4 regions of the Romboutsia sp. 1001713B170207_170306_H8 genome follow, and region 4 is predicted to be linked to each of the others. Evidence: riboswitches for the same ligand, from Rfam matches in the RefSeq annotation. Region 4 holds a riboswitch; each other region holds the start of a gene.
What was found. A riboswitch is a leader RNA that binds a small molecule or an ion and turns the genes downstream of it on or off. The one in region 4 is predicted to bind lysine.
Positions count from the first base shown of each region.

Region 1 (3,303 bases), on a different contig from region 4:
TATAAACTATTTATACTATCTGATATTTAAACAATTACATTAAATTCTATATAGTTACTATTAGTATAGTTATCATAAAGTAAAGATAAGCTATGAGCTTTAACTTTTACAAATTTAATATTTAGTTTATTTTTTATTCCATCATAGAATCTTTTATATTCTATTGTTCCCTCTTTATTAGTTTTCCAAACTCCAGTACACCATTTTTCAATACCTTCGTAGTCAAAGTATAAAATTAGATTCTCTATATTATTTTCTAGGCAATAATTCATAGCTAGTTTTGATGCTTCTATTTCACCTGCGACATTTCTCATAGTTACTAAAGACTCATCATTACCCTTTATGCTGTATGTTTTTTGAACTTGTCCATTTTTTAGTATAACAACACCTGAGCCATATTCTCTTATACAATGTTCATAACTACCATCTACATATGCCTCTACGGTGTTATCTTCATTCGAAAAAATAATTTCTTTCTTTCCATATATATACTCTTCTGCTTCATCTTTAGATAAAAAGCTTTTGTATTCTGCTCCTGAAAACCCATTTACTTGAGACTTACATTCATCCCAAGTATTATATATTCCTATGCACTTACCTTTTCTGACTGCATAAAATTTTTTTTTACTCAATATTATCACTCCTATAAGCTTACAATTATTTTTATACCGCTTGTAATCAATAATTATTGTAACTTAAACTTTATTTTTTTTAAAGTTATATTTTGTCACTTCCATATGTTATTACTTTATGGTATAATTTTTTATGAATAACGAATATAACTAATGATAGAGGTCGCGATATTAATAAGTAGTTCTGTGGAGGTAAGCACGTTGAAGCAAAACAAAAGGTAATATTGCCGAAATATACAAGTGAAGCTTTAAGCTTGTATGTTGGGGTTATACATAATATGTATAACACTGTCACAATAATTTGTGGAGTACTATCTTTAGATTAAGTCATATACTAAAAAATGATTAAGTCTAGAGTAGAAACTTCTACTCTATTTTTTTAGCTAAAATTTAGATATCAGGTTATATTCATAAAAATCAAGGAGGTCTATCATGACATCATCAAGAGAAAAAAAACAAGCAACCTTATTTGATGCAGTTTTATGTATCGGTTTCTTAGTTGCGACCTTAGTAACATGCTTAGTCATTCTAAAAGATTATGAAATTTCAGCTCATATTCCATTAATATTAGGTGGAGTTTTTGCTGGCTGCATATCTATATTTAAGCTTGGGTTTACTTGGAAAGAATTAGAAGAAGGAATTTTAGAAACTATTAATACTACAATGCAATCTATTTTAATACTTTTAGTTGTAGGTATATTAATAGGTACTTGGATTATAAGTGGTATAGTTCCATCAATGATTTATTGGGGACTTAATTTATTATCTCCAAGTATATTTTTAGTAGCTACTACTGTAATATGTGCTATCGTATCAATTTCTACAGGTTCATCTTGGACAACAGTAGGAACTATTGGTATAGCATTGCTTGGTATAGGAAGTGCATTAGGCATGCCAAGTAGCTTAGTAGCTGGTGCAATTATTTCAGGAGCATATTTCGGTGATAAAATGTCTCCACTTTCAGATACAACGAACTTAGCTCCTGCAATGGCTGGAACTAATTTATTTGATCATATAAAACATATGTTATATACTACAATTCCTGCTCTTTTAATAGCGCTTATAATCTACGCTATATTAGGAATGAAGTATGCAGGAAGCCAAATAGATACAGCTCAAATAACAGAAATACAAAATGCTTTACTATCTAGCTTTAATACTTTATCTCCATGGTTATTCTTAGTGCCAGTTGGAGTTATAGCTATGGTTATCCTTAAAGTACCAGCAATACCCGCACTAATGATCGGAGCACTAGCTGGAGGATTTGTAGCGGTATTTTTCCAAGGAAGTTCAGCTGCAGATGTTATTGTAGCTGCTAAAGTAGGATATACTTCAAATAGTGGTATGGTATTTGTAGATGAATTACTTTCTCGTGGAGGACTGGAAAGTATGCTAGATACAGTTGCACTTATGATGTGTGCATTAGTAACTGGAGGTATACTTGAAAAGTCAGGAATACTACAAGCACTTGCTAATTCAATATTAAAAGTAGCAAAAGGAACATTCGGATTAATTGCTGCTACAATTTTCACTGCTATTGGAACTAATTTAGCTGTAGCTGATCAATACCTAGCAATAGTAATTCCAGGAAGTATGTATAAAGATGCATTTAAAAACCAAGGATTAGCTGCTAAAAATCTATCTCGTGCTTTAGAAGATAGTGCTACAATCACATCACCATTAATTCCATGGAATACATGTGGAGCTTATATGTCTGCCACAATGGGGGTTGGGTGTTTTGCATTTTTACCATTTGCATTCTTCAATTTACTTTGCCCTATAATATCACTATTTTATGGTTTAACAGGAATAAGTATAGAAAAAATATCAACTGAAGATAATACTGAGTCTGTAAAAGAGGCTATAGTATAAATATAATAAAAGGGTTGTCTATTTAGACAACCCTTTTTCTAATCCCCTTTTTAGGTATATTTTAGAATGGATTAATAATACATCAAATACACAAAGTTTAAGTAAAGATAGTATTTCTGTAAATTCTCTTGTAGATAATAATTTAGGTAATGTAATAAAATTGATACTAAAGACTTAGGTAATTACTCAAAATCTTCAGTCATAGTTTATACAAAGGATAACAAAATACATTCAATTTCCATAAAATGAAAAGATTTTGTATATGAAATTTTTCAAAAACCTCTACAAAATAGTAAGAATATCTAAATATTGTTCTAGACATAAAAAAGAAATCCCATAACATTTAAATGTATTGAGATTTCTTTTTTTATTTATATTATAAGCTGTAAACTAGTCCTGCTCCTGGTCCTAGTGGTAATCCTAATGTCATCCATAATACTAACATTATTATCCATCCAACTAAGAATATTAAACTGTATGGTACCATTGTTGATATTAAAGTTCCTATACCAGCTTTTTTATCATGCTTTTGAGCAAATATAACTATCATTGCAAAGTAACTCATAAGTGGTGATATTATATTAGTAGTAGAATCACCTATTCTGTAAGCAACTTGAGTTAACTCTGGAGATATACCAAGTTTCATGAACATTGGTAAGAATACTGGAGCCATTATAGCCCATTTAGCTGAAGCTGATCCCATGAATAAGTTTATAAATCCTGCAAATAATACGAATACTATTATTAGAACTATAGAGTTCATATTCATTGAACCTAGTAATTCAGCACCTTTTAATGC
Region 1 covers NZ_JADNAX010000001.1:582,216-585,518, reverse strand. Annotated here, with positions in the region: gene I2A66_RS02815 (ribonuclease H family protein) at 27-641, opposite strand; lysine riboswitch at 782-954, shown strand; gene nhaC (Na+/H+ antiporter NhaC) at 1,065-2,504, shown strand; gene I2A66_RS02805 (AbgT family transporter) at 2,881-3,303, opposite strand, start outside.
Region 1: it holds a riboswitch for lysine, as region 4 does, so the genes downstream of both, nhaC (Na+/H+ antiporter NhaC) here and I2A66_RS05455 (YfcC family protein) in region 4, are expected to answer to the same signal.

Region 2 (3,303 bases), on a different contig from region 4:
CCGGTGAAGTTAAAAAATATTCTATAGAAGATGCACCAGAATGGATAGATAGAATTCAGCCAGAGCAATTTGTAGTAAATCAAATTAATGACTGGGGATTATACATAAAAGGTTTCTTAAATTCCGTAATCTCTGAAGAAGGAGTTTTGGTTGCTACTGAGGGAACGTCTTTAGTATATGGAGATGATGATAAATCATATTGGTATACAGGAATAACTTCTGCTGGTGCAGATGAGTCTACTATTGGATTTATTTTAGTAGATACTCGTACAAAAGAAGCTAAGTTATATAAGCAACCGGGAGCAACGGAAACTGCAGCAATGAGTTCTGCAGAAGGAAAGGTACAAGAGAAAAACTATGAAGCTACATTCCCTGTAATGTATAATATATTAGGAACACCTACATATGTTTCTGCACTTAAAGATAAAGCAGGTCTTGTTAAGATGGTGGCATTTGTATCAGTTGAAGATTTTGCAATTTTAGGACTTGGAGAAACAAAAGATGAAGCTTTAATAAATTATAGAGAAGCATTATCTAGCGAAGGTAACAATATAAGTATTGAAAATGATACAAGCAAAGCTAGTATAGAAGGTAAGGTTACTAGAATTAGTCCAGATGTAAAAAGTGGAAACACTAATTATTATTTAACATTAGATACAAATGAAAATATAATATTTACAGCAACATCAAAAGTATCTACAGAATTACCTTTAACAGCAGTTTCAGATCAAGTTAAGATTGATTATCAAGAAGGAAAGTCTGGAGTAGTTGAGATAATTTCATTTGATAACTTAAACATAGGTTCAAGTAAAGAAGAAGAGAAAGTAAAAAGTGACTCATCAACTAAAACTATAGAAGAAAATCAATAAAAATATATAAATAGTTATTAAGTTTTTAATTAAAAATAAAAAGAACATATCTTAGTATTTTATATACTAAGATATGTTCTTTTTTGTTATTCATAAAATGTGAATTATTATTTTTAGAAAAATATAGAAAAACAATCAATTTTTATAGGGACAATTAATATAATATTATTACAACTTGGTAAATTAATGACTCGAGGAGATATGCATTATGATGGGGTTAGAAAAAGATATACTGCTTTTAATTAGTAGGGTTAGATGTATGACAGAAACTCAGGTTGGTAAAGTTTTTTCAAGTAAAAAAAGACGTGGAAGAAAACCATTTAAGAAAACTTTAAGAAAAATGTGTAATGAATATACACTTAAAAAATATCCTTGCAATATAAACTATAGTGGATATAGAGATAATTCGTATGTATATTATTTAAATGGGAGTAAACAGTATAAGGGCAAGGAATTAGCTAAAACAGTAATAGGTTCTGAATTAGCAATTAGATTTAATTTAGGTGGATATGAGGTAAAAAGATTTTATAGAAATGTTAGAATAGATAACAAAAAATTTGATATATTTATAGAATATACAGACCACTATAATGAACTAAATCAACTTTTAGTAGATATAGATTTAGATCAAAAAATTGACAAGTCTAAATACTATAACCTAGAGAATAAAATTAAAAACTCGACGATTCCTTTTTTTGAAGTACCAAGAGTTTTAATAATAACATCAGAAATGAGAAATTTAGGAGACTTTGATTTTGATTCTGATGTTTGTGTTGTTGATTTAAGCTTAAATAAACTATTTAAGTATATATAGGCCTATTTTTTATATATAGGTCTATTTAATCATCAACATAAAAAGATATAGATTAATAAAATTTTACATAAATAAAAAATTAAAATAGTTGTAAAATTAAGAATAGTGTGATAAAAATTAATTATAAAATAAAACTTAATATATGAAATTTACCTAGGGTAGAGGTGCTGTAATTAATAGTAGTTTATAGAAGCTGGCAAGTGTTGATTATAAATGAAAGGAAGTGCAGCCGAAGAAAAATTATTGGCAAATAATTTTTCTGGTACTATACATAATATGTATAATACTGTCACTTAGTAATAAGTGGTGAGCTACAAGGTTACTTTGTGTATAAAAAAAACACCCAAAGTATACCTTTGGGTGTTTTTTATTTTACAACTTTCTAGGAGGGGGATATGAGTAGTATTATAGTTCAAAAGTATGGTGGGAGCTCTGTAGAAACTACAGAGAAAATTAAAAGAATAGCAGAAAATATAATTGATAGAAAAAAAACTAATGAAAAAATAGTTGTAGTAGTTTCAGCCATGGGAGATACTACTGATAATTATATAAAACTTGCAAAAAAATATAAGTAAAAATCCTAATAAAAGAGAATTAGATGCACTTATGTCAACAGGTGAAATTATATCAGCGTCATTACTTGCTATGTGCCTATCATCATTAGGATGCCAATCAATAAGTTATAATGCGTATCAACTTAATATACATACTAGTGGAGATCATGGAAAATCTCAAATAGATGATATAAATGTATCTAAGATAGAAGAAAGTTTAGATCATGGAAAGGTAGTAATAGTGACAGGATTTCAGGGATTAAATGATGAGGGTGATATTACAACTTTAGGAAGAGGAGGTTCTGATACATCAGCGGTAGCTTTAGCAGTTAAACTAAATGCTAAATGTGAAATTTATACAGATGTAGATGGAATTTACTTTACCGACCCTAGAAAGTATAGTAAGGCTAAAAAACTTAAAGAAATAGAATACGAAGAAATGCTAGAATTAGCTAGTTTAGGTGCACAAGTAATGCACTCAAGAAGTATAGAACTAGCACAAAAATATAATACAGAAATATATGTAGGTCTTTCATGTGGAGAGCGAAATGGAACATATATAAAGGGAGAAAATAAAATGAGATTAGAGGAAAAAGTCATAACAGGACTTGCAACTAGCGATGATGATGTTGCTATAACTATAAAAGATTTTAATTTAGATAAGGTTTTTAGTTTATTTGAAGATATTGCAAGTAAAAAATAAGTATAGATATGATCAGTCAAACAGCACCAATAAATGAAATTATAAATGTATCTTTTACTATACCTAAAGAAGATCTAGATGAATGTAAAGAGATAGCTAAAAAATATTCAGATAGCAAAAATATTGTTATTGATGATCATATAACAAAGTTTTCATTAGTAGGGTCTGGAATGAAAAACACAGCAGGTGTTATATCAAAAGTATTTAAAATATTCAAGGAAAATAATATTAATGTTAAGCTTATAACTACATCAGAAATAAGAATAACTTGTGCTATAAACTCTTTTGATAAAGATGTTGCAATAAATGAAGTGGCAAGAGAATTTAATGTATAAAATTTAGGAGGCTATTATGAAACTACAT
Region 2 covers NZ_JADNAX010000001.1:917,842-921,144, forward strand. Annotated here, with positions in the region: gene I2A66_RS04385 (hypothetical protein) at 1-869, shown strand, start outside; gene I2A66_RS04390 (hypothetical protein) at 1,078-1,683, shown strand; lysine riboswitch at 1,835-2,005, shown strand; gene I2A66_RS17570 (amino acid kinase family protein) at 2,079-2,258, shown strand; gene I2A66_RS17575 (aspartate kinase) at 2,239-2,940, shown strand; gene I2A66_RS17580 (ACT domain-containing protein) at 2,949-3,275, shown strand; gene lysA (diaminopimelate decarboxylase) at 3,292-3,303, shown strand, end outside.
Region 2: it holds a riboswitch for lysine, as region 4 does, so the genes downstream of both, I2A66_RS17570 (amino acid kinase family protein) here and I2A66_RS05455 (YfcC family protein) in region 4, are expected to answer to the same signal.

Region 3 (3,303 bases), on a different contig from region 4:
AATAAAAGTGTACCATGATGCATTACTTTATTTTTGTAGTTATACTGAGCATTACCAGAGAATTTCTTACCATCAATTAATAAATCATTTCTTCCAGAAAACTCTGCATTTAATCCTAATGTTTTTAGTAAATCTATTATTGGTTGTGTAAACTTTTTAAAGTCACTAAAAGAGTTTTTATTGCAGGAGATAAAGGTAAAGTTTATGTTGCCTAAATCGTGAAAAACAGCCCCACCTCCAGAAAGTCTTCTTACAACAGGGATTGAGTTATCCTTAACATAATCTATATTTATCTCAGATAATGTATTTTGATTTTTTCCAACGATTATAGAAGGTTTGTTTCGCCATAAAATAAATAAATCTTCATTAGTATTTTTTAATAGGTATTCTTCCATAGCTAAGTTGAAATAGGGATTTGTATTATCGTTATATATAAGTAACATATATATTCCTCCTAAAAATATTTATTATATACATTAAACTCATGACAATTTATATTCTATAAAAAAAAATTACATTCCTTTATTTTATTTAAATGAATTTATACAAAATTTATGTATAAAAATAATAATTATACATAAAAATACATAATCCTTCTTAATTAAATAGAAATACTTGTAAAATAATTGTATCAATAAAAATAAAATAAAAAATTTTCAGAAAAGTATTGCGTTATTATGAAAATTACCATATAATTTAAGATATAAAACAAGTGAATAGAAAAAGGGTAGAGGCGCAATATTTATCAGTAGTAATAATGAGTTAAGCACTGTGATTTATTACAAAAGGAAATATTGCCGAAGCATATAACTGATGCTTTAAGGTTATATAGCTGGGGGTATATATAAGATATATACCACTGTCACAAAATTATTTTGTGGTGAGCTACATTTAAGGAATTATTATATTTCTATGTATTATTGCATGTTAATAGAATTTTTAGCCTTGAGTGTAAACTCAAGGCTTTTTATAGTTGTATAGAAAAATGTATTACAAACCCTCATATATTCACTTAATAATTTTAAGGGGGAAAATATTATGAAAAGAAAAAGTTTAAAAATAGTTATTATGGTATTAACTATAATTATGATGTCATCAACTTTAGGATTTGCAGAAACTGATATAGGGCAGATAAATACAAATAAATTTGGGATATGGACACTAATACCTCCATTAGTTGCAATAGTTTTAGCATTTATAACTAAAAATGTTGTTGTATCATTATTTATTGGAATTTTGTCAGGAAGTTTTATTTTAAATATAAGTGGTTCAAGTGTACACTTTGCATTAGTTAATGCTTTTTTAGATGTTGTAAACAGAGCAGTTGGGTCTTTAGCAGATCCGTGGAATGCAGGTATAATACTTCAAGTTTTAGCAATAGGGGGAGTGATTAATTTAGTTGCCAAAATGGGAGGAGCTAAAGCAATAGCTGAGGGCCTTTCAAGAAGAGCCAAAACTGCAAAAAGTACACAATTGATAACTTGGTTTGCAGGGCTTTTAGTATTCTTTGATGATTATGCAAATTCACTTATCATAGGACCTATGATGAGACCAGTAGCAGATAAAATGAAAATCTCAAGAGAAAGATTAGCATTTATAATAGATGCAACAGCAGCACCAATAGCAGGATTGGCTATAGTATCAACTTGGATAGGTCTTGAAGTTGGATTAATAGGAGATGCATTTAATGGAATAGGTATAAAAGCAGACGCTTTTGGTGTGTTTTTAAATACAATACCATATAGATTTTACAATATACTAATACTAGCGTTTATAGTGATAACAACTTTATTATTAAAAGATTTTGGTCCTATGAGAAAGGCAGAGATAAGAGCTAGACAAGGCAAAAGTTTAGATTCTGAGATTGCAATAGATTCTGTAAACGATCATTCAGATTTAGAACCAAAAGAAGGTGTTAAATTAAGTATATGGAATGCAATAATACCAATAGGAACATTGATAGTAGCCGCATTAATAGCATTTTACTATAGTGGATATAGTTCTATAATGAGTGGAGAAGATGCTAGTTTAATACAATTGCTTAGTGATTCACCATTATCATTTGTATCAATTAGAGAAGCATTTAGTGCATCAGATGCATCGGTTGCGTTATTCCAGTCTGCATTACTTGCAAGTGTAGTAGCTATAGTAATGGCGGTATCTCAAAAAATATTTACAGTTTCAGAAGCTATAGAAGTTTGGGTAGATGGTATGAAAACATTAGTTATAACAGGTGTTATATTAATATGTGCTTGGTCATTAAGTTCAGTAATAAAGGAATTAGGAACAGCTAAATATTTAATTAAATTACTATCAGGTTCATTCCCACCATTCTTATTACCTAGTTTAATATTTGTATTAGGAGCTATAATATCATTTTCAACGGGTACAGCATATGGAACAATGGGAATACTTATGCCATTAGCAGTTCCACTAGCTAATTCTATAAATCCAGATATGTCATTTATAGTAGTTAGTACAAGTGCGGTATTAACAGGTGCTATATTTGGAGATCATTGTTCACCTATATCAGATACTACAATACTATCGTCAATGGGAGCAGGATGTAATCATATAGATCATGTAAGAACACAGATGCCTTACGCCTTATTTACGGCATTAATAACAGTAGTATTTGGATATATACCAGCTGGACTTGGTATACCAGTATACATAGTACTACCACTTGCAATAGTAGCGGTATTTATAGGTGTACAAATATTCGGAAGAAAAGTTGATATAGTTGAAGAATGTGTATAATATGATATAAAATAAAAATTCCACAATTGTGTAGTATTAAATAATAGCTACATAATTGTGGAATTTTTTATGTGCAAAAATAAATTGATAAAGGACAGGTTCTTTCCTTAGTTTTTTGAATATAATGGAGTAATATTAATACATTAACAATATTGTACTTTTAATATGTACAAGGAGGTGTTTTATGAAAAATAGGAATAAGTGGATTGTTATCATAGCTTTTTTTGTTTTACTTATGATGCCAAGTATTTGTTTAGCCGCAGAGGTAGACGTAGGTTATTTCAATGCTCAAAAATACAAGGTATTAACTCTTATTCCTCCGATAGTGGCCATAATATTAGCATTTTTAACAAGAAATGTAATAGCATCTTTATTTATAGGTATTATTTCTGGCAGTTTGTTACTAACTATTCCTGGAAATAATATATTTTATGGAATAGTTGATGCTTTTATTGATGTTATAAATAGAATGGTTACTTCTTTAGCAGATACTTGGAATGCAGGAATAATACTCCAAGTTTTAGCTATAGGAGGATTAATTAA
Region 3 covers NZ_JADNAX010000001.1:762,275-765,577, forward strand. Annotated here, with positions in the region: gene I2A66_RS03655 (lipoate--protein ligase) at 1-443, opposite strand, end outside; lysine riboswitch at 721-896, shown strand; gene I2A66_RS03660 (Na+/H+ antiporter NhaC family protein) at 1,039-2,760, shown strand; gene I2A66_RS03665 (Na+/H+ antiporter NhaC family protein) at 2,945-3,303, shown strand, end outside.
Region 3: it holds a riboswitch for lysine, as region 4 does, so the genes downstream of both, I2A66_RS03660 (Na+/H+ antiporter NhaC family protein) here and I2A66_RS05455 (YfcC family protein) in region 4, are expected to answer to the same signal.

Region 4 (3,303 bases):
TGCCATAATATGGTTGAAGGTGGGAAAATAGGGCCATCAATATCGGCTACAGTAACTTATCCATACTCAAATAAGCCAGAAGATGTATGGGCAGCAAAATTAAATGATAACTTTAAAACTAATTATTTATTAGACATGCACTATAATGGACAATACCCAGCATATTATATGAATTACTTAGAAAAACTTAACATAGTTCCTAATATGCTTGAGGAAGATAAAGAAATACTTAAAAATGCTAAAATGGACTTTATAGCATTTAACTATTATCGTACACTATGTGCAAGACATCTTGAAGCAACAGAAGAAAATCCAGTTGGAACTCGTGTTAGTGAGATAGATTATGATTTATATGGATATTTTAAAATTGAAAAAAATCCTAACTTAAGTGCAACAGAGTATGGAGCGCAAATAGATCCTGTTGGGTTAAGAATAGCATTAAATGAATATTACAATAAATATCATTTACCTCTTATAATTACAGAAAATGGTCTTGGAACAGCAGATACATTAACTGAAGACGAAAGAGTCCATGATGATTATAGAATTAATTACTTAAGAGATCATATAGATGCTTGTAGAAAAGGAATTGAAGATGGTGTAGAGCTAATTGGATACTGTCCTTGGTCAGTAATTGACTTATTAAGTTCTCATCAAGGGTTTAAAAAACGTTATGGATTTGTATATATCAATAGAGAAGATCATGATTTTAAAGATTTAAGGAGAATTAAAAAAGATAGTTACTTTTGGTATAAAGAAGTAATAAGATCTAATGGGGAAAAATTATAGAAATATATTAAGGCTGAACTAAAGTAGTTCAGTCTTTTATGTTAAAATGATATAAAATTAGAAAAATATGAAAATAAAGTTAATTTTCACTTTACAATAGAAATAATATAGGTTATATTATATATAAATTAAAAATTAAATAAAAAAGATAGAGGTTGCGATCTTTAAGAGTAAATTTACAGAGTTAAGCACAGTGAAGTAAATTGAAAGGAAATATCGCCGAAACATATAACTGAGGCTTTAAGGTTATATAGTTGGGATTATGTAGAATATGCATAATACTGTCATAAATTTTATGATGAGCTATCATGACAGATATATTTTAATAAATTGGTATTTCAATTTGTAAATTATTTGAATGAAAGAATATAGTCTTGAGTGATTTCGCTCAAGACTTTTTTGTATTTAAGAAAATTATAAAAATAAAAGGGAGTGAAAGTATTGAATTTAGCACAAGCAAGAACAGAAAGAGAAAATAAAAGAGAATTAAAGGTACCTCATACTTTAGTAATCATTACTTCAATAATTATACTTGTATCAATTGCAACTTATATTGTACCAGGAGGGGCTTATGAAAAAGTAGTAAAGGTGGTAAATGGAAGTGAAAAAACAATAATTGTAGATGGCTCATTTAAATATATTGAAAGTCAGCCACAAGGAGTATTTGAAGTTTTACAAGCACCAGTAGAAGGTATTATTGGTGGTGCAGAAATAATAGCATTTTTATTTGTAGTTGGGGGAGCATTTAATTTAATTACTAGAACTAAAGCAATAGATTTTGGAATAGTGAGAGTTACTAATATATTTAAAGGAAAAGAAATTTTAGTAATTCCAATGCTTACATTTTTATTCTCATTAGGTGGTGCTGTATTTGGAATGAGTGAAGAGGCAGTTCCTTTTGTAGCAATAATTGTACCTTTAGCGCTATCTTTAGGATATGATAGTATAGTTGCAGTTGGAATTACATATTTGGCTTGTGAATTAGGATTTTCATCAGCTATGCTTAATCCATTTACAGTAGGTATTGCACAATCAATAGCAGAAATACCGATGTTCTCAGGAATAGAATATCGTACAATTATTTGGTTTATAACTACTTGTATAGGAACTGTATTTTTAATGATGTATGCATCAAAAATTAAAAAGAATCCAAAACTTAGTTTAGTTTATGAAAGTGATCAAATTAAGCGTGCAAACTTAGGTAACTATGGAAGTGAAAATGAAGATTTTAGAATGTCACATAAAATAATATTACTTTTATTGGCATTATGTATAGGAATAATTGTATGGGGAGTATTAACTCAGGGATTTTGGATTCCTCAAATAGCTGCAGTATTTTTAGCAACTGGACTTATGAGTGGTTTTATTGGAAAACTTGGAACTGATGAAATGGCAGATGCATTTATAGAAGGTGCAAAGGGAATGATAGGAGCAGCTGTTATGTTAGGATTTGCTAGAGCTATAGTAATAATTGCAGAGAATGCTAATATAATAGATACAATTTTATATAATTTATCTCAATTAATTGGTAACTTACCACCAATGATAGCAGCTTATATAATGTATCCTATACAAATGTTTATAAACTTCTTTGTTAGTTCGGGTTCAGGACAAGCAGCACTTACAATGCCAATTCTTGCACCACTTGGAGATTTAGTTGGAATATCTCGTCAATTAACAGTATTGATATATCAATTGGGAGATGGATTTTCTAATACACTATTCCCAACATCAGGAATATTAATAGCTTGCTTGGGTCTGGCAGGTGTGCCTTATGGAAAATGGTTAAAGTGGGTTTTACCACTTCAAGGGATATTATTTATATTATCACTTGGTTTTATAACAATCGGATCACTAATGCAATGGGCATAAAATAGATGGACATTCTAGTCCATCTATTTTTTTATTATTTTTACTTTTTTGTGTAAAGTGACACAGAAATGACACAAAAATGACACAAATAGGATTAAGTTTATATGTATAATATTGTAAGGTATTTATTGTAAATATATATGAGAGGATTTAGAAAATGAAGATGATTAAGAAAAAAATTACATTACTTTTAAGTGGTTTAATTATATTAAGCCTTACAGCATGTAGCACAAATAATACAAATGAAGTAGAAGATAAAGAATTAACAGAAAATATAGTTAATGAGAGTTCACATTATCCTGTTACAATAACTACATATAATTATGAAAAAAAACCTGTAGAAATAACTTTTGAAAAGTCACCTGAAAAGGTTGTAGCAGTATATCAAAATTCAATAGAAACATTACTAGCATTAGGTTTAGAAGATAAGATAGTAATGGCTTCTGGATTAGACCATGAAGTTAAGAGTGAATATAAAGAAGCTTTTAATAAAGTAAATTATTTAAAAGAATTTGCACCATCTAAGGAAACTATTATAATGGAACAACCAGACTTTATATTATCTTGGTACTCATTATTTGATGAGAAGAATTTAGGTGATGTGGACTATTGGCATAAAAATGGTACAAATACATATATGTC
Region 4 covers NZ_JADNAX010000002.1:160,396-163,698, reverse strand. Annotated here, with positions in the region: gene I2A66_RS05460 (glycoside hydrolase family 1 protein) at 1-789, shown strand, start outside; lysine riboswitch at 931-1,103, shown strand; gene I2A66_RS05455 (YfcC family protein) at 1,231-2,661, shown strand; gene I2A66_RS05450 (ABC transporter substrate-binding protein) at 2,819-3,303, shown strand, end outside.